4 regions of the Priestia sp. USM5 genome follow, and region 1 is predicted to be linked to each of the others. Evidence: riboswitches for the same ligand, from Rfam matches in the RefSeq annotation. Region 1 holds a riboswitch; each other region holds the start of a gene.
The links. Region 1 has a riboswitch for S-adenosylmethionine ahead of mtnW (2,3-diketo-5-methylthiopentyl-1-phosphate enolase). Riboswitches for the same ligand answer to the same signal wherever they lie in the genome.
Positions count from the first base shown of each region.

Region 2: it holds a riboswitch for S-adenosylmethionine, as region 1 does, so the genes downstream of both, ACWATA_RS28080 (5-methyltetrahydropteroyltriglutamate--homocysteine S-methyltransferase) here and mtnW (2,3-diketo-5-methylthiopentyl-1-phosphate enolase) in region 1, are expected to answer to the same signal.
Region 3: it holds a riboswitch for S-adenosylmethionine, as region 1 does, so the genes downstream of both, ACWATA_RS26310 (LVIVD repeat-containing protein) here and mtnW (2,3-diketo-5-methylthiopentyl-1-phosphate enolase) in region 1, are expected to answer to the same signal.
Region 4: it holds a riboswitch for S-adenosylmethionine, as region 1 does, so the genes downstream of both, ACWATA_RS04795 (hypothetical protein) here and mtnW (2,3-diketo-5-methylthiopentyl-1-phosphate enolase) in region 1, are expected to answer to the same signal.

Region 1 covers NZ_JBSGKN010000001.1:3,365,626-3,370,669, forward strand. The annotation lists gene ACWATA_RS17995 (cupin domain-containing protein) at 1-125, opposite strand, end outside; gene ACWATA_RS18000 (methylthioribulose 1-phosphate dehydratase) at 141-779, opposite strand; gene ACWATA_RS18005 (2-hydroxy-3-keto-5-methylthiopentenyl-1-phosphate phosphatase) at 776-1,441, opposite strand; gene mtnW (2,3-diketo-5-methylthiopentyl-1-phosphate enolase) at 1,438-2,682, opposite strand; SAM riboswitch class I at 2,764-2,870, opposite strand; gene ACWATA_RS18015 (pyridoxal phosphate-dependent aminotransferase) at 3,001-4,173, opposite strand; gene ACWATA_RS18020 (carbon-nitrogen family hydrolase) at 4,286-5,044, shown strand, end outside.
Region 2 covers NZ_JBSGKN010000007.1:47,054-52,097, forward strand. The annotation lists gene ACWATA_RS28075 (catalase) at 1-520, shown strand, start outside; gene ACWATA_RS28080 (5-methyltetrahydropteroyltriglutamate--homocysteine S-methyltransferase) at 657-1,784, opposite strand; SAM riboswitch class I at 1,866-1,966, opposite strand; gene ACWATA_RS28085 (hypothetical protein) at 2,353-2,652, shown strand; gene ACWATA_RS28090 (FtsK/SpoIIIE domain-containing protein) at 2,665-3,798, shown strand; gene ACWATA_RS28095 (hypothetical protein) at 3,795-4,490, shown strand.
Region 3 covers NZ_JBSGKN010000004.1:19,812-24,855, forward strand. The annotation lists gene ACWATA_RS26305 (hypothetical protein) at 1-550, shown strand, start outside; SAM riboswitch class I at 1,359-1,475, shown strand; gene ACWATA_RS26310 (LVIVD repeat-containing protein) at 1,582-2,964, shown strand; gene ACWATA_RS26315 (twin-arginine translocase TatA/TatE family subunit) at 3,627-3,830, opposite strand; gene efeB (iron uptake transporter deferrochelatase/peroxidase subunit) at 3,903-5,044, opposite strand, start outside.
Region 4 covers NZ_JBSGKN010000001.1:929,228-934,271, reverse strand. The annotation lists gene ACWATA_RS04810 (GNAT family N-acetyltransferase) at 1-97, opposite strand, end outside; gene alaP (alanine permease AlaP) at 338-1,741, opposite strand; gene ACWATA_RS04800 (DUF1540 domain-containing protein) at 2,057-2,215, opposite strand; gene ACWATA_RS04795 (hypothetical protein) at 2,316-2,660, opposite strand; SAM riboswitch class I at 2,724-2,825, opposite strand; gene ACWATA_RS04790 (hypothetical protein) at 2,947-3,243, shown strand; gene ACWATA_RS04785 (GNAT family N-acetyltransferase) at 3,256-3,702, opposite strand; gene ACWATA_RS04780 (YozF family protein) at 3,784-4,224, opposite strand; gene ACWATA_RS04775 (glycosyltransferase family 2 protein) at 4,332-5,044, opposite strand, start outside.

The DNA of each region.
Region 1 (5,044 bases):
AGATTTTCTGGAAGTTTTGTAATATCCCAGTTTTCATAAATAACTTCATTGTTTGCCAGAAAAGCTGATACTTCCTCTTGAGTTTCAATTCTTTTATTATTTACATGTAAGCGAATTTGCGCCATTTTTATTTCCTCCTTTTATAAATGCACCTTTGGCTTAATGCCTTTAAGTGATAGTAATTTCACATGGTAGCTAAATAGAAATTCATAGGCTTCTAGCGCTTTTTTTGTTTCAAACGCATTTTTCCCCCATACCGTAATCCCGTGGTTACGAATTAAAATCGCGCCTTGATCGCCTTTTATATGGTGAGAAAATTCTTCTGCTAGTGTCGGAATATCCGCGTAATTCGGAATAATCGGAACAGTAATTTCCGCATCTTCCTCCCAAATACCCAGTGCCTTAATAATTTCTTGGCCTTTGAATGAAATAAACCCTTCATCTCCGTACAGTTCAGAGATCACGTTGTTGTCGATTGTATGTACATGAAGGCTGCACCCAGCATTCGTTGACTCGTAAATCTTAACGTGTAAAAGCGTTTCAGCAGAAGGCTTTAAATGCGTTTCTTCTGCAGGCTTCCCGTATTGATCAACTAACAAAAAGTCTTCATTTGTGCGTTTTCTTTTATCTTTTCCACTTGCTGATACAAAGAAAGTTGTCGGATTTTGATCCACTTTAATCGCTAAGTTTCCGCTTGTACCGAAGAACCAATCGCGCTCTGCCAACTCATCTTTTATATCTGCAAGCTCGTGTAATCTTTGCTGAGCCATAATACTCATGCTTTCACCTCTTCTGTTAATTCTTGTAAATGGTGAATCACATCATAAAAAGTAGAAAAAGGACGATACGGTAGAGATAGCTCTTCGCATTTTTTAATTAAAAAGTCACGCGCAATGACAGTGTCAGCTAATTTGGCAGCCTGCAAATCTGTAATTGAATCGCCAATAACAACCGTATGATCTCTTTCATCTGCAAGATGGCGAATAATCGTTGGCTTACAGCAGCCGCAGTGATTTGTACACTGTTTATCACATGTATGAGGCCACGTAATGGAAATATGCTCACCGGAAAAATCAGATCCGTTGCAGTAGAGCATTTCCTCTGCAACTCGATTTCCCAAAAGCGGTTTTACAAAAAAGTCAATTCCTCCGCTTACAATATAAAGCGGAATATGATGCTCTTTTGTATAGGCAATAAAATCATCAAATCCATCTCGAATAGCAGACGTCTCTAAAATATAAGAAATAATATCTTCCTTTAATTCCACGGGAAGCAAGGCAAACATTTGCCCTACTCCTTCTTGAATGGAGACGCGCTGTGCTAGCACGTCGTCTTTAATACTTTCCCACTCCGGAGGAGCAAATTGTTTCATAATAGCAATAATGTTATCGCTATTTGTGATTGTTCCATCAAAGTCACAAAAGATTTTTAACGATGTCATGCTTTCACCTCTACTGTTCCCCATAGTTGCAAAGCTTTTTGCAACTCTTTTGATTCTTCCGCTTTTTCGGCTAGTGTTTGATGAGAGAGTACTGCATCTATCGCCGCACGGAATGCTTTTCCTCCTCCGATAGCGCCGTCTGGATGACCGTGAACTCCGCCTCCTGCATTAATAATGCTGTCGATTCCAAAGTCTTTCACAAGCTGCGGTACCATTCCAGGATGAATTCCTGCTGAAGGAACCGGGAAAGTCTGCTTATATTTGTACACAGGACGCGTTAATTCGTAGGCAATGCCTGTCGTATCTTCAAGAGAAAGCGCTACGCTTCCGTATGGTGATGGAAACAGTGAGAAATCTGCTCCGGCTAAGCGCAATAGTTTTCCAAGCAGTAATGAATTTGAAAAACCGTAAAACTCTGATGGCGTAAGCGCTCCGCTAACAGCTGGGTGTGCCATAATCGGCAAGTTAATTTCATCATCTTCTCGAAGTGCCTGCAGTACGTCTAACCCGTAAGCAAATACGTTGAATAAAAGAGCATCGGCTCCTAGCTCAGCTGCTTTTCTCGCTTTTTCTTTTAATTCAAACGTTCGTCCCGTTAAATTAACAGCATACAGCGTGCGGTGTCCCGTTTTTTCGTATACGTCATTCAGTACTTTTTTTCCTTCTGTAACGCGAGTTTCAAAAGGTGTTCGTTCACTATCAAACAAAATCTCGTCGTCTTTAACCAAATCCACTCCGCCAAGCGCTTGCTCACGCAGCTGAGTTGTTAAGTACGTCATGTCTCTTCCAATCACGCCTTTAAAAATACTCATCACAAGCGGACGGTCATAAACGCCTAGTTTCTCTCGTATACCTTCTATTCCAAAGCGCGGTCCTGGGAATTCAGCTAATAATTCATCAGGAAAATCCAAGTCTAATAATTTCACTTTTCCATCAAGTGATAGTTTTCCGAAAACCGTAACTAAAATAGCCGGTAAATCTCTTGAAAAGTTGGCAGTTGGATAAGCAATTTTGACAATAGCCTGCTTAACCTCTCCGCCTAAATATCCGTTAACACGTTCGCAGTCTTGAAGCTCAGTTACGGATACGACGCGCCCTTTATGCTTTTGAAGCTGCTGTTGATCTAAAAGCGGCAGATCTGTCCATGAGCCGACGGTTAGTCCTAAAGCGATTCCTTCCGCTTTTTTATGAAAATTTCCTTTATTGTCATGTAGTAAGTAGATTGCAACGATTTCACTCATTATGCTAAAAACTCCCTTGCTGTTTAATATCGTTAATAAAAAAAAACCTCTTCTGTGATTAAGAAGAGGCTTTCGTTGCTCTTCTTATCTCTCAGCTGCTGCTGCAAGAATTAGCACCGTGCTTAACATGCGTTAAGTCGGTTGCCGGGCTTCATCGGGCTAGTCCCTCCACCTACTCTTAATAAGAAAGTTGCTATTTATTTAAATTGAATTCGTAGATTATATACTAAATAAAAAATACCGCTAGGATTTATCGGTTATTAATCTCGTTAACTTCTTACATATTAAGCCAACTCAAAAAGGATTGTCAATGCGTTTTTAAAATAAATTTAATTTTTTTATTCGAGATACAGCTTCTCTCATGCGCTCTTCATCCGTCAGCAGTCCTACGCGCACATAGCCTTCACCATATGTTCCGAAGCCTACTCCAGGTGCCACTACAACGTGGGCTTTTTCAAGAAGTAAATCTGAAAATTGTTCAGAAGTATATCCTTTAGGAACTTTTAGCCATGCAAAAAAGGAACCCGCTGGGGATGTAACATCCCAACCAATTTCTTGAAGCCCTTGAATAAAGGTATTGCGTCTAGATTCATAGCGCTTAACTAAATCATTCACACATTGTTGAGATTCCAACAGAGCTGCGGCTGCTGCCTCTTGAACGGCCCCAAAGAGGCTGACATACATATGATCTTGAAGAAGATTAATAGCTTCTACTACACTTTCATTTCCTACAGCAAATCCAACTCGCCATCCCGCCATGTTATACGTTTTAGAAAGAGTATAAATTTCAATTCCCGTCTCTTTTGCATCAGGAGTCTGTAAAAAGCTGATTGGCTTTTTACCATCAAATCCAATGGCTCCGTAAGCAAAGTCGTGTACCACACAAATATCGTGCTTGGCAGCAAACGCCACGGTGTCTTCAAAAAATTCTGCCGTTGCCACTGCACCAGTAGGATTATTCGGATAGTTTAGAAACATGAGCTTTGCCTGTTCTTTAGCACGTTCACTTATCTCTTCGTATACGGGTAGAAAATGATTTTCAGCCGTGAGAGGCATCACTTCCATCTTGGCTTTTGCAAGCTCTACTCCAGACCAGTAATCAGGATACCCAGGATCCGGAACCAGCACTGTATCTCCAGGATTTAACAAGCACTGCGGGATTTCAACAAGTCCACCCTTTCCGCCAAATAAAATAGCTACTTCTTTTTCAGGATCCACATCAACGCCATATTCTCGTTTATAAAAAGTCGCAACGGCCTCTTTTAAAAACTGGTGCCCCCGAAATGGAGAATATTTATGATGCATAGGATTAGCACTTGCTTTTTGCAGTGTTTCTACAATATGTGAAGGAGTAGGCTGATCAGGATTTCCCTGCCCTAAGTTAATAACGTCGTGCCCTTGGGCCATTACTTTTCCTACCTTGCCCACAAGTGATGCAAAAAATTGTTTTGGTAAACTTTTTAATAGTTCCGATTGCTCAAATTGTTTCATCATCGCACACCTTCTCAAAAAATTCTTGAAATTCTAGTCACAAATAATATATTGTAATACTCAACTTGTAAAGTCATTTTTTTCAACTACTAAAAAAAGGACGGATGATAAAGTGAGTGTAAAAATTACGTGTTTGCAGCTTGATATTGCGTTTGGAAACCCAACTAAAAACCGAAAATATATCGAACAAAAAATGACGGAAGCCCTGAAAGAAAACCCTGATATCCTTGTGCTTCCTGAGCTATGGGATACAGCTTATGATTTGACGCGGCTAGACGAAATTGCAGATGATGAAGGGCAGCAAGCCAAGCAATTAATCTCTCAGTTTGCTAAAACAAACGCAGTAAATATTGTGGGAGGTTCGATCGCGAAAAAAACAGAGCAAGGCGTCACGAATACGATGTATATTTTTGACCGAAAAGGTCGTGAAGTATCACAATACAGTAAACTGCACTTATTTAAATTAATGGATGAACACCTGTATTTAGAAGCAGGAACAGCAAAAAACCTTTTTACACTTGAACAGTCACTGTGCGCAGGAGTTATTTGTTACGATATTCGTTTCCCAGAATGGATACGGGTTCATACTAGCAGCGGAGCAGAAGTCTTGTTTGTTGTCGCTCAGTGGCCGGCTCCAAGACTCGCCCACTGGAAAGCCCTGCTCATTAGCCGCGCAATCGAAAATCAATGCTATGTAATCGCATGTAATCGTGTAGGCCAAGATCCTAATAACACATTTGCCGGACATTCCTTAGTCATCGATCCGTGGGGAGAAATAATCGCTGAAGCTGGCGATAGCGAAGAACTTTTAAGTGCTGACGTTAACCTGGAACTTGTAAAAGAAATTCGTAAACAAATTCCCGTCTTTACA
Region 2 (5,044 bases), on a different contig from region 1:
AGTGCCTATTCATACGAATCAGCAGCGCGGTCAAATGGATATTCGTGACCCAAAGGAATCTGGGGATAATCCACATATTAATTATGAGCCTTCAATGCTTGGTGGCTTTCAGGAAGAAAATAAGAAAGACCGTGTTCCACATCAACCAACGTATAATGCAGCCGCAATGAGTGCACCAATTGACCGTCCTAACGATTATGGGCAGGCAGGTCACACATACCGTAGTTTTGAAGATTGGGAGCGCGATGAATTGATTAAAAATCTATCGGATGCACTTGCTATTTGTGATAAACGAATCCAAGAAACGATGATTTCTCATTTTACACAAGCTGATGAAGAATATGGTCGACGTGTGAAGAAAGGTATTGAAAAGAAACTACACGAAATGCAGGATATGAAAAATACAAGTGAGGTACCTGGTCGTAAAGCAGGTAAATCAAAATATGGACAAGGTACATTAGCTGCAAATGAAGCAACAGAAGATGCTGTAAAGAAAAGTCACGAAGTCGATCCTTATTAAGTGAATTGCTCCATTTTAAAAATAGGGAACCGACGTATGGGTATAGTATAATCTTAAGGGAATACCTTGCCTAAAACCTCATGATTTAAAAGATACCTCTCCTAATTGACAGGAGAGGTATCTTTTAAATCATTCTTTAGTTATTTGTCCAGACATCTTGAGCGATTTGAATTACGTGATTAATTTTATTCCATTGCTCTTCTTCTGTTAATTCGTTTCCTTCTTCTGTACTCGCAAAGCCACATTGAGGACTCAATGACAAGTTTTCTAGAGGAATATATTCACTTGCTTCTTGGATTCTTCGCTTAATGACTTTAGCATCTTCTAATGTAGGGAATTTAGATGTTACCAATCCTAATACAACGGTTTGATTGTTAAGTGTAAAACTTTTTAATGGTTCAAAATCTCCTGAACGGTTATCATCATATTCAAGGAAAAGTCCATCTACATGTAAGTTAGCAAAGATAGCATCAGATATAGTATCGTAGCCACCACTTGTGATATACGTAGATCTAAAGTTTCCACGACAAATATGCATCGTAATGAGCATATCTTCAGGCTTTTTAGAAATAGCATCATTTAAGCAACTTACTCGATTATCGATAATGTCTTTTACATCCATACCAAGCTTCTCAACAACCGCATTGATGCGTTCTTCAGAAACGAAATCAATCCAGGACGTATCATCTAGTTGTAGATAACGGCAGCCTGCGTCGTAAAAGGCTTGAATAGCTTTTTGATAAGCAGCCACAGTATCATGATAAAATTGATCTCTGTTTCCCTTGTAATATGTATCTTCTTGAATTCGAGTAAATAACATGTTTGGGCTTGGAATTGAGAATTTAGCAACTTGGCTTCCATCACCATGTCGTTCAACAGCTTCTTTTAAAAACGTGAAGTGTTCCACCATATAATGGTGATCGAAGTCCACTTTACCTACTACCTTAATTGCGTTATTTTTGGTTTTTGCACCTTTGAATTGGCTGATATATTCTGTTTCAAACTGCTCCACACCTTCTAAGCCTGATAAGAAGTCCAAATGCCACCAAGAACGTCTAAATTCACCGTCCGTGATCGATTTAAGACCCAATTCAATTTGCTTCTGAACAAGCTTTTCAATTTCTTTGTCCTCTACAGATTTTAAATCAGCTTTATTAATTGTACCATTCGCATACGCTTTTCTTGCTTCTTTGAGGGGAGTTGGTCGTAAAAAACTACCTACGTGATCAGCTTTAAATGGAGCCTTCACTAATGTCTTAGTCATGGTTTTGTTTCCTTCTTTCTTTTCAAAATAAAAAACCTCTTCTTACAAATAAGAAGAGGTTAATAATCGTTATGGATTCTCTTCTTATCTTCAAGCAAATTGCTACTGGAATTGGCACAGTACTTTAACAGTCTGTTGCCGAGGCTTCCTAGGGCCAGTCCCTCCACCTCTCGAGATAAGAATATTCAATTTATTTAACTAAAAAAAGGTTACACTTGTTTTCTTAGGTTGTCAACAAAAATTCGAAAAATCAGAAATAATACACCTCTTACCTCATTACTTCCTCATTACCTACTGCAGCAAGGGTTCTTTGTTATTTTTCGATTGGACAGGCAAGCTTACCGCAGTAGCTACATAGTATCTAAAGTATTGTAACTCCGTTATCTAATCAGTAGCTAGTTCAGTATCGCTACCCCATTAATACAAGCTTTATAACCCTGTTGAAGCCATTTGTGGAATCTGTAAGGGAGCTGAGCCGAAGAGGCGAAGGGGGCGACCGGATGCCTTGAGCTGAAAAAACAGGTACGTCAAAAGCAAAAAAATTAAAAGAGTGAAAGAAGGTATCAACATGAGAAAAACAAAAGGATTTACCTTTCCAAAAATCTTTTCTCCACCTCACAAACCACCTCTTACGAGACCTCGTCCCCTCAAGGCTTATTCCTTTGTTCCTTTTAGTCCACTAGCCCTGCTTGACCCCACTATTTTGACCATAGGAGGCATTGTCTTAGGAATTGCGATCATCGAACGAATACTAGAGCGATGGGGTGTCATCGATCTTGTTGATCAGTTCGCAAAGGTGATGCGGTTTATCTTACCTGTCACCTTTTATGGGGCCTTATTTTACTTCTTTGCGACATTTATGTTTTGAGGAGGGTTTCAAATGTTTGAGAAACTAAAATTACGTGGAAAGCTTATTAAAGCGTTTCGTACAGCAGAGATTTATCGAGTCATAAAGCGTGGGGATCGTACCTCCTATCAATTTCCGAAGATCCATCGAATCGATCATCAGAACACCTACACTCGGTATGCTTTTTCCTTACTGAATGGGATTGATCCTGAACTTTTAAATAAAAAAAGATGGGCATTACGACAAGTATTAGGCAGCAATATTGAAGTGAATGGCAGCTTAAAGAACTTTAGTATTACCGTTCATCACAAAAGCCTACCTAAGATGCTCAATTATAAGTATGAAGTCATTCATCCTCATATTGAGAAAATGGAGCTCCCAGTATGCATTGGTCAAGATATCTATGGAAACCCTGTTTCATGGGATTTTGCGGATTTGGAAACCTTACTGATTTCTGGCGAAATTGGAGCTGGAAAAAGCAGTCTCATGCGTGTCATCCTCACCACGTGGGTGAAATATTCCTCTCCTGAAGACTTGCGCTTAGTCTTAGTGGACCTTAAACGAGCCGATTTGGGCTTATTTCATGAGATTGACCATGTGGATGCGCTTTGCTTTGAAGCAAAAGACATGCGAAAACCTTTTGCATTATTACGAGCTGAAATGTATCGAAGAGGCGATTTATTGTTAGAGCATGGCGTAACACATATAAGCAGGCTTTCATTTAAGCTTCCTCGGATCGTTGTGGTAATTGACGAAATGTCCATCGTGAAGAAAGAAACAGATCTTGTAGAAATGATCCAACAGTTTGCCAGCCAAGGTCGTGCATTAGGTGTTCATACGATTATTGCCATGCAGCGTCCCGATGCAGATTTATTAAATTCAGCATTAAAGGCCAACTTACGGGTACGGATATCTGGTAGGCAAGCTGATGCAACCAATGCCAAGGTTGCCGGAGTGATTGGAACAGAAGAAATCGATGCTGCGGCTAGAGGCCGTATGAAAATAAAAATTGACGAAGTGAAGGAATTTCAAGCGTATTTCTTAGATGAAGAAGCGTGTAAAGTAATGCTTTCTCCTTATAAAACACGCATAAAAGACCCTGAACCTCAACTGGAGGTCGTACCACAGTCTATCTTTGGATTATTAGAGAAGGAGGAACAGCGATGAGTTTCCGTTTATCTCAACGTGATAAAGACATCATTGGGTTTATCAACCAGTTTCGAGCCGTAGATCGAGACTCGTTGGTTGAGCTGTTCTTTAAACAGCTGAAATCGCCTGTAAATGCGTGTAATAGTGTGATGGTACGTTTATATCGATTAGGGGTAATTGAACGCACTCAGCAGTATTCTCCAACCGTCTATTTGCCTGTGGATGCAAAAATCAAAAAGAACTCTCAAAAAATATTACATTTCCTTTCTATCTTGGATGTCTATAAACAAATGTGTACGTATAGTGTGCCTAAGAATGTCATTGTCGAAGATAAGCCCACCGGACGAAAAGGAGGGATTGAACCGGATCTCTTTTGTATTTTTAAAGGATCTCCTTTTTGGATTGAAATTCAACGAAATCAGTATTCAGAACAGAAAATGCAAGTGAAGATTAACCTTTATGAAGAGTTTTTCTTTTCGGATGAATGGAAGGCATTGCATTGGCAGCCAGAGGACCGATCAGCTATCTTCCCTTCCGTTATTTTGATTACGCCTGTTCGTTACGCGGTGTCTTCAGAACACATCCGAATCATACAAGTAGCAAGTATTCATGAACTTATGGAGAAATATAAAAGTTCTCATAAAAAACAAAGGGAAGAAAGACCAAAAGTAGTATCATCGTCAAATGGAATCAAAATTAACTTAACATAGGAGACTAAGAAACTATGTTTTCTAATAAAAAAGAAAGCTACCCCATCGTTGCAGGACAGGTAGCTTTTGAGGGAATTCATAAACTAATTTATAAAAAGTCTGAATAATTTTACAATAATTTTATAAATAAATCAATATAAGATGATCTTGAAGACATATATATAACGTGCACTTTTTATACATCCTCCTCCCACTTGGGTATCGAGTAAACGCAGTCATATCAGGGATGTATAAAAAGCTGCATATATGTAAACTAGCTACTTGGTGTCTTGAAATAAAAAAGTCCCATTGATATTACTCAATTTATAGAAGGAGCTCCGTATATCATATACAGCCTGAAAACAGAAAAAACAACTGGGCCCGTTCAGTTGTTTTTTCTGCTACATTTATTTGATTAAAGGATGGAAACTTTACAGCTTCTTGAGTAGTTTGTTCATAACATGTGAAATTATTCAATCTAGTAGACATAACAAAAATAGACAGAATATTTCAATTAATTAGTTTACTTTGTAATCGCTTTCATTTATAATAAGGGTAGGTTGGATGGCATGAGT
Region 3 (5,044 bases), on a different contig from region 1:
CCCCGAATACTTACTTAATCCTGATATATTTAATTGGTTATTCTATGTTTATACTGAACGAAATGGAACATTAAATGAAATTACCAAATTAGAAAATATTAGTGGTTTTGTAGGGAATATATCTGATGACGCTAATGTTTTTACAGGAGAATCTTACCAGACAACAGAACTAATAGCGACTAAAGCATTTATAAGCAATGGTGGAGAACTTAAAAAGATCACACTAAGAGTTAGAGACACGGATATAGATATTACTTGTATGATTAATGAAAAATCCACCATTGTAATAAACTGTAGTTTATCTTTTAAATTAAGAATAATGGAATGTACTGATAATGTTGTTTTTTTATTATTATATTTATACGGTTACTTAATCCTTAAATTAAAACAATTGTATATGAATGAATCAGATAGCTTTATCAAAGAAGACAATCCCAAATTCTCAAAGAAAATCGGAATTGATGTAATTAAATCAATTGTGGAAAAAAATAATATCTTATTAAAAGATCTTGAGTCATTTTTGCTAGAAGACTCACTTGAACAAGCTTAGTTAATACTTAGGACTTCTGCTAGTACATATTTACTGCGGGAGTCTTTTTTAAAAATTCAACAACCATTACTGATAACAGCCCTTACTGTCCTCGATTGAAGTTGACGACCTTCATTTTAATCTCGACTACTTACACGTATTTATCCAAAACTTCCTTTTTCCACTTTATAATAAATTTACATTTATATTCCTATTATGCTACTAAAAACGTTCGTAAAAGTATGTGATTTTCAGGAGACGTTCGTGATTTAATTCACGACTTAAACGGACGGTAAAAATGATAGATTCCTTATATAAAACAACAGTCCGTAAACGTATACTTTTGCGGACTTTTATTTGAATTTGGTCCAATACTTTACCATATAAAGTCTCTTTCTAATTATTTAATTTTTTAAGCTATTTATAAGAATTTTTCATGCCGAACCTAATATCACTGAACAGAATATTCAATTATTTCAATCCACTTTGTAAGTGATTACATATATAATTAATATTGTAATTTTCATTATTTCGATGAGTAATAAAGATCAACTAATCCCTTGATAGGACACTAGCTTGTTTTTCTAATGAATACTTAGACGTGAAAAGAGCGTATTCCTTCCGATAGGCGCCCTTAGCCTATAACGCCTTCTAACACTACGGCTTGTTTGCTGCCAGTTTGGTTAGCAGTTCTCTTTGATCACCGTTGGCCACACGCCCCTTCAACCGTTCGCTACTCGTCTTCAAGCATACCAATAAGTAAAGTTTAAAAAATATATTGACATTACATGAAATCATTGTAATAATACAAAGTAATTTGATAGGAATACTATTATTAAGAGCAGGTGGAGGAAATTATCCCTATGAAACCCGGCAACCATTCGTACTAAATAGACAGTAGGAAAACGGTGCTAAATCTAACAGTGTTCACGCTGAGAGATGAGAGGAAATCGGATTTTTCGGAAGCCTTCTGTCTCTTTATGAGTTCAGAAGGCTTTTTGTATTCTGCCTCTTGTAGAGTTTCTATCAAGTAAATCCAAGGAGGAATTTTAATGAAAAGAAAACTTTTGTTAAGTACTGCGCTAGTTACGGGATTAACAGTTTCATCTATATTACCAGTTGCATATGCGCACGATGAACTTGGAGACATCAGCATTGAAAAAGGACAGCGTAACCCAGATGAGATCAGCTCTGTTCCTGTCACAGAAGGAAGTAAGAATTTAAAGTATTTGCACGAAGCCGCAGCTGTACCATTGAAAGAAATTAGAGAAGGTGTCAAGAACAGCACAGCTGACGTGTATGCACATAAAGGATTTGCTTACACAGGGACACATACTTCTGGAGGAGGAAACGGTGGAGTTCGAGTGTTTGACTTAAAAGACCCAACCAATCCTAAAGAGGTTGCCGTTTTCGCAGATCAAGATATTCCTGGAACTTGGCAGGAAAAAGTAATCGTTAAAACGGTAAATACAAAATCTTTTAAAGGAGATTTAGCTGTTGTATCTGTTCAGCAACTAGACGTTAAAAATCCGAATTCTAAGGGTGGATTTCTTTTATACGACGTAACCAATCCATATGACCCTAAGAAGTTAGGGTTCTATGAAGTAACAAAGAAAACAAAAGGAACACATGAATTATACTTAACGACGCAAGGAAACCGCATATTGGTTCTTGCTGCGAACCCTTACGCAGACTACTATTCTCATGGAAAAGAGAAGGACTTTCAGCTTGTTGATGTGACAAATCCAGCTGAGCCAAAGAAACTTTATGAGTTTGATCCACGTTCACTGCCAGAAGTAAGTGAAAACTTTGACGGATATAACTGGAACGCGCCAGACGGCAAGAAACGACCTGTATTCAACCATAGTGCATATGCGGATGAAACAGGAAAAACAGCTTTCCTTTCTTTCTGGGATCTTGGAACAATCATTTTAGATATCTCAAATCCCGAAAACGTGAAGTTTGAGGGAAGGACAACTTTCGCATCTAATCAACAAGGTTCAGCACACTCGGTTGCACTTGCAAAAGGCGGCACGGTACTTGTTGAAACAAGAGAAGTATATGCGCCAATAAAACCAGGTTACGAAAAATCTTATGGTTACACAAGAATCTTTGACATTAAAGATAAAACAAATCCAATACTATTGAGTGAATTTAAAACAGATCTTACAGAAAATATTTCAGAAGATCCGAATAAACAAGTTACGTTTGGTAAAACAGTCCACGATCCAAAAGTACAAGGAAATACATTGTATCTTTCTCACTATGCAGGTGGAGTGAGAGCTGTGGATATTTCGAATCCGAGTAAACCTGTTCAGATTGGCAAATATGTTCCTGCAAATGCGAACATTTGGGGAGTTTTCGTAGATCAAAACTACGTTCTTGCATCTGACATGGGCTCAGGCTTAAAAGTTTTACAGAAAAATAATAAGTAAGTAAACTGGTTCTAGTGCAAATACTTGAAGAAAATATAAAAAGCAAAAGATTTCTAGTGATCCCTGGTTTTAAGCAACTAGTCCAACAGCTGATGGATGAATTCCTTTTGATTTTGGGCAGACTTCTCCCTTTGAAGAGTTTGTTGTCTTAGAAAAGTTGTTGTATCAACGATGTATAAAAAGCTGCATAAAAGAGCAAGAGGACTCCCTTGAGAATCCTTGCCCCCCAAGGGTTCTCTTTTTTCGTGTGTACCGGAAAGAGTGATTATGTTAACTAACCTTGTATATTCTATACAACATAAAAGCAGAAAAACCACTGGGCCTAATCAGTAGTTTTTCTATCCTCGTAAGGAATGGAGAGCTATTTTATGATGCCTCACGGCGTCTTGGGTAGTTTGCTAAAAATATTATTAATTATCCGTCATACCATTAAAAAGATAAAAAGAGAAAAAACAATCCGTGGGAGTTGGATTGTTTTTTCTTGAGGAAAGATCAGGCTGATAGTTCCTTATTGAATTTTATGTTTCTCATTTTGTGTTATGACTACCTATAAAATCCCTTATGTTAACTAGCATCCCTATTTGAAATTACTTAAGAGCCAAGTTCTTTACAAATAAAGAACTTGGCTCTGTATTTATCAGAAAATAACATATCTCAATTTATTAAAGAGGTGTTTTGTCCTCTTTCACTTCATTTTTTAATGATTTTTTATCCTCTTTATCATGGTCCTCCATAATTCCTTGGGTTGCATTTTTAAATTCACGAAGTGTTTTACCGGCGGAGCGTCCTAACTCAGGTAGCCTTTTGGGACCAAATATAATTAATGCTGTTATCCCTATTAAAATTGCACTTCCAGGTCCTACCATTATAATCACCTCATTTCCTATCTATAACAGTACTAAAAAACTGATATCTAACCTGATAAAATTCTTATGAACCTATTCTAACAAAGACTGTGCAATGTACTCTCCTTTACGGATTCCGCGAGCACAAGCAAATATTGCACTACCTATATGTTTCGTATACTCATTTAATTTATCCTGCTGAGATAATACCTTAAGCATTGGTATAAATTGTGTGTCAGGATTCTTTTGATAACTAATAAACATAAGTCCTGCATTTATATTTCCTGTTTTAGGATCTACCCCATCTGTATAAGAATACGCTCTTCTATAAATCTCTTGTCTCGTTCCCTTTGCCAAAGCTGTATGAGAAGTAGGAGGCATTTGCATAAGGCTTACTTTATCGTGTTCTTTTACTTTGCCGTAAGGAGCCCCACTATCTTTTTTTCGACCAAACGTGTCTTCTTGATCTTTAAGAGATGATCGATCCCATACTTCTAAAAACATCTGGATTTTTCTAAAAGCCATATAAGTTCCACCCTGCATCCATGTTGGCTCTGAATTATTCGCCCAAATAATTCGATTATGAGATTCAGAATCGTTAGAAGAAACATTCGCCGTACCATCTTTAAATCCAAATAAATTCCGAGGCGTTTTCTCATCCGGAGCACTAATAAAACCAGATTGCATCCATTTTACTTCTGCTACGCCTACTGCTGATTTAATAAGGTTGCGTACAGCGTGAAATGCCACTTGTTGATCATCTGCACAAACTTGTACAGAAATGTCTCCTCCTATAAAAGGCTCTTGCAAATCATCTCTTGGCATTGCTGGAATATCTTTAAGGTGCTTCGGCTTCTTATCAGCTAAACCAAAACGATCCTCTCCATTCTTAGAAAAGAAAGAAGGACCAAAGCCAAATGTTAAGGTTAATTTAGAAGGAGTTAAATCTTTTGCTTCTCCTGTATCTTTTGGTGGAAGCCAATCATTATTATTGTCTTTACTAACTTCTCCCTGAGTCATAGATTGACTCAACACCGTCCATTTTTTGAAAAGATCTATAACTTTATCTTTTTGATCTGTTAGTAAATCAAAAGCAGCTACATAAGCATATGTTTGCTGAGGCGTTACAATTCCTGCTTGATTTTTTCCATTAAAAGAAATAATAGAATCATCTACAGGATTGCTTGAGGCTTTCTCGCTTGAATTTCCTAGCCCATTAGCCATATTAGCTAAAA
Region 4 (5,044 bases), 2.4 Mb from region 1:
AAATCGTATGTAAATCCGCTTCGCTATAATCCCATTTTTCCAACTTAGATAGCACTAGCAAACCCTTTATGTCTTTTTCACTAAATCTTTCTATCATTTCTGCCTATTTCCTCCCAACTTTTCGATGCACTGTGTGGCGTTAAAAAACGTAAAACTACCATACTTATCCACTTCCAATTACCATTTAATCATTAATGAATTCTCTAACTAAATAGTACAGAATAAATAGAATATTTTCTACATTATTCATATGTATCAATAATCCCTTCAAAAAAACTAATCATTCGCACATAAACTAATGAAAAAAGACCTCTTTCCAAGAAAGAGGTCTTTTCGTTCATTTCACTAGCTTTTGCTCAGTCCCAGCTGAACCTTGACTTCGTTTATGAAATCCTTTTGCGTAGTACGCGATAATAAGACCGATAAACCATAGTGGTCCGATAATAACTGCAATTCTTGTATCTGGATTGTACGCCATAAGAACAACCACCAGCGCTAGGAACGCAAGTGACACATAAGACGTTAACGGAAATAAAGGCATTTTGTATTTTAACTTTGCCTCTTCACCTTTTTTTAGCGTTTTGCGATACTTAATTTGAGAAAGCAAAATAATTCCCCAAGTCCAAATCGCACCGAATGTTGCAATGCTTGTTACCCACGTAAATACTTTGGCAGGCACAATGTAGTTTAACGCTACTCCGACTAATAACGCACCCGCTGATGCTAAAACAGCTTTTCCAGGTACGCCGCCTTTTGTCAGCTGACCGTATCCTTTTGGAGCTTCTCCGTGCTCTGCTAAGTTAAACAGCATACGGCCTGTACTAAAAATACCGCTGTTACAAGAAGAAAGAGCTGCTGTTAGCACCACAAAGTTAATAATGCCTGCCGCTGCTGGAATCCCGATTTTTTCAAATGTTAATACAAACGGGCTTCCCTGTGAACCAATTTCTTGCCAAGGATAAATCGACATAATGACAAATAATGCACCAACGTAGAAAATAAGAATACGCCAAAAGACCGAATCAATCGCTCTTGCTAGAGATTTTTCTGGATTTTTCACTTCTCCCGCGGTAACGCCGATCATTTCAATTCCTAAATATGCAAACATAACCATTTGCAGCGACAGTAAAATACCTTTGAATCCGTTCGGGAACAGCCCGCCGTTGTCCCATAAGTTTTTAATACCCGTCGCAACGCCGCCGTTGCCGATTCCAAACACAATCATTAATAATCCAACGGCAATCATTAACACAATCGCTAAAATTTTAATAAGTGCAAACCAAAATTCCAGTTCACCATATGCCTTAACAGCTAAGAAGTTAACTGTTGTCATGATGACAAGCGCCGATAACGCCCAAATCCAGTTTGGTACATCCGGATACCAATATCCCATATAAATACCAACGGCTGTAATTTCAGCCATACATGTTACAACCCATAAAAACCAGTAGTTCCAACCTGTTAGATAACCAGCAAGGGGCCCTAAATAGTCGCGCGCGTACTTGCTGAATGAACCTGCAACAGGTTTTTGAATCGCCATTTCTCCAAGTGCTCTCATAATAAAAAACATAATCATTCCGCTAAATCCGTACGCCAATAATATTCCCGGCCCTGCTAATTTAATAGCAGATGCAGATCCAAGAAACAGCCCTACCCCTATGGCTGCTCCTAAGGACATCAGCGTCACATGTCTTTCTTCTAACCCGCGTTTCAATTCTTTCCCCTGAGTTTTCCCCTGCATAAACGTCTCCCCTTTTTCCAATCTGTCAAAACGAGATGAATACAGCTTTTTGTTAGCGCTTTCATATAAATTTATGCTAAAAGTCAGCTAGGCTGTATATTTTTATTCTATCACCTTTCTCTCGTTTTTCTTTTGTCGAAAAACAAAAAAATTATCGTATCATTTTGTTTAAACGCACAATTAGACGTAGACACTGCTTTTTTACTATGTATTTATTATCGCACCTAAGTAATAGTATTTTTTAAAAAATAGAAAAACGCCGACTCAACTCCGTCAGCGCATCGTTCATTTTATGCTTTTTTATAAAACTAGCATTTATCTCGCGGGTTCAAAAGTTTTACAGCCAGGTTCTTCCGTTTCAGAAACATGGTGACTACTTTCAGGACTCACAACGTAAATGGACTCTGCACTGCATTTATTTCCCGATTTCCAATACATGCACTCATTCACTTCACATAATACACCTTGGGCCACTGTTATCCCTCCTTTTTTTGTCTTATCTATTTACTACCCGAAATAGAACGCTTCTAACATTTACATGCAAAAAAACCGCTTGTTTATCAAGCGGATCCTTTTACTGCGTGTGTTCAACATACTGTTTTTTAGCTAAATATAATTCACGACTCAGCGTGATCCGCCGTTCTCTCAAGTTCCTTAATTTAACTTGAAACTGTTCATTAGTTGGCTCTTCTTGAATTAAGCGATACGTAAAAGAAATATCTTCATTTAACTGTTTAAAATCTTCCCATATTTCTTGAACGAGTGCGGATTGTTTGTCTTCAAATGAACGATTTTGCTTCGTTTTTAGCGCGGCTAAAATTTCCTGCTGCCACGTTTCGTCTTTTAGTTCTTTTGCTAACAAGTATAGATCTAAATAATCATCAACGCTTAGCGCCTGTTGTGTATTTTTCAATGTCATCACCTTTTCTATACGAAATGTTTCTTCCTAAGAAGAGGATTTCATCATAGAAAAAGATTCCTCTTCTTATCTGTCAGAGCTAGGCTATGCTGGAATTAGCACCATTCAATAATTGTGGTTGCTGAGGCTTCAAAGGGCCAGTCCCTCCACCTCTCTAGATAAGAATATTTCGTTTTTAAATTATTTCTGACTATTCTAATATGTTTTATATGTTATGTCAATAGCTTTTCAATAAAAAGAAAAAAGAAGTAAAATATGGTATGCTTTCATAAAGGATGGTGAGCACATGAAACGATATATGTTATCTGCTTTTTTGGGAAGCTTGCTGCTGCTTCTCAGCATTGCTTTTTCATCTACTTTCCATATTGCAATTGTCAAAACAACCGGAAGCATTGGAGGGATTATTTTAGCAGCAGCGGCTTTGATTATGAACGCACTTGAAGATCCCCCCTCCTCAGATCATACAGGTAGAGGAGCTGTTGAAGTACTAGATAAAGGCGCTGTTTGGGCTACTTATTTACTTTTACTTTCATTACCGAACCTCATCGCATGTATAACATCTTATGTTTTATGGACTCGCTGACATTCACCAACATTACGGACGTTTTGCCACCTGTAGGCTCATTGATATTTGTTTATCTACAAATCCAAGTTCACGGTACACATGCTGTGCAAAATTCCCAGCATGAACGCTGAGTCTGATTTCAGGGTATCCTTTGATAGACAATTCATCAATTGCTTTTTGCATTAACGGCTTGGCTAGACCTTGCCCGCGGTATTCTGGTAAAACATATAACTCGTAGATAAAGCCAATTTCTGCTTTTGAAAAGAAGTCGGCAGATGGACCGACAAAAACCCAGCCTGCAAGTTTATTTTCTTGTCTAGATACTAAATAATAACACCCTTTTTCAAGGGCATTATCAATTAGTTCATTTACGCGTTCAGTTGACGGTTGAAACTGATGCGTTGTTCCTTCAAACAGCGCATCAGCAGATTTCGTCCGAATTTCCTGTATTTCTTCTTCAGTAGCTTTTGCAATCATCACAATCTCTCCTTTCGTGTTCGTTTTCCACATACAGAGATAAATTCCTGCAAAAAAAAGTCTTCGCCTAAGCGAAGACTTTTATTTAAATTCAAAATGTTCTTGATGGTTGCCTTGTTCATCCGTCCAGTTAATCATGATGTCTAAGCCTGCCGCTTTTCCAGGAACAGCAAAATTGGCATAGCGAAAACGCTGACCGCTTTTGCTTAAGTTAGACCTTCCAATAGGAGAAAACAAGCTGTATTTCGCCTTATTTTTTCCTTCGTGCCGAAAAGCTTGGACCTGCACACGCTCTACGTCTTTTCCAATGTTTTCAACGGTTAATCCATATGTATGATAGACGTTATTTTTCCACTTTAGCTGATTATCTCCCGTCATGCTCGCTTTTGTCAGTTCGACCGACCATTGTTCAGATGATTTCTTCATTGGAAGTTTCTCAATCGAAAGAGCGCTGACATGAATGGTTGCAAAAGCAAGCCAAACAAAACAAAAAGTGCTGACTGTATAAAGTAGTCTTTTCATAGATTTTGATCTCCTTAGAAATTTTAGTAGTAGCATCTCCTATTACCTTAAAAATTATGATAAACACTTTAACAAAAAAGCCTCTCCATTCAGGAGAAGCTTCTTAATTAATGCATCAGCAAATCTTTTTGTGTGTCTAACGAGTGTTTTGTATATAAATCTCTTTCAATCGCATATTTAGGACGCTGTTTCACTTCGTTGAAAATCTTGCCAATGTATTCTCCGACAAGACCTATTCCCATTAGCTGCAGGCCGCCTACAAGCCAAATTGATAAAATAAGAGACGTCCAGCCAATTTGCGTATGATCTAAATATTTTTGAATCAGCGCATAAATGCCAAACAAAATACTAAAGAGAAACGAAGCTCCTCCAAGCAGCGTCAGTAAGCGTATAGGTGCTACGCTAAAAGACGTAATCCCGTCAAATGCAAAAGCGAGCATTTTCTTTAGCGGATATTTTGACTCACCCGCCGTCCGTTCTTTGCGGTCATATGTGACTTCCGTGGAGCGAAATCCTACTAATGGTACAAGGCCCCGCAAAAAGACGTTTCCTTCTTTATATTTCATGAGTTCACCAAGAGCACGTTTGCTCATAAGGCGAAAATCAGCGTGATTTTGAACGAGCTGAATTCCTAGCTTGTTCATAAAACGATAAAACCCTACTGCCGTGGTTCGTTTGAAAAATGTATCGGTTTCTCTGCTGTCTCGAACGCCATATACAACTTCATACCCAAGCCAATATTTCTCTACAAAAGTACGAATGACGCTGATATCATCTTGCAAATCCGCGTCAATGGAAATGACGCAGTCAGATTGCTTAT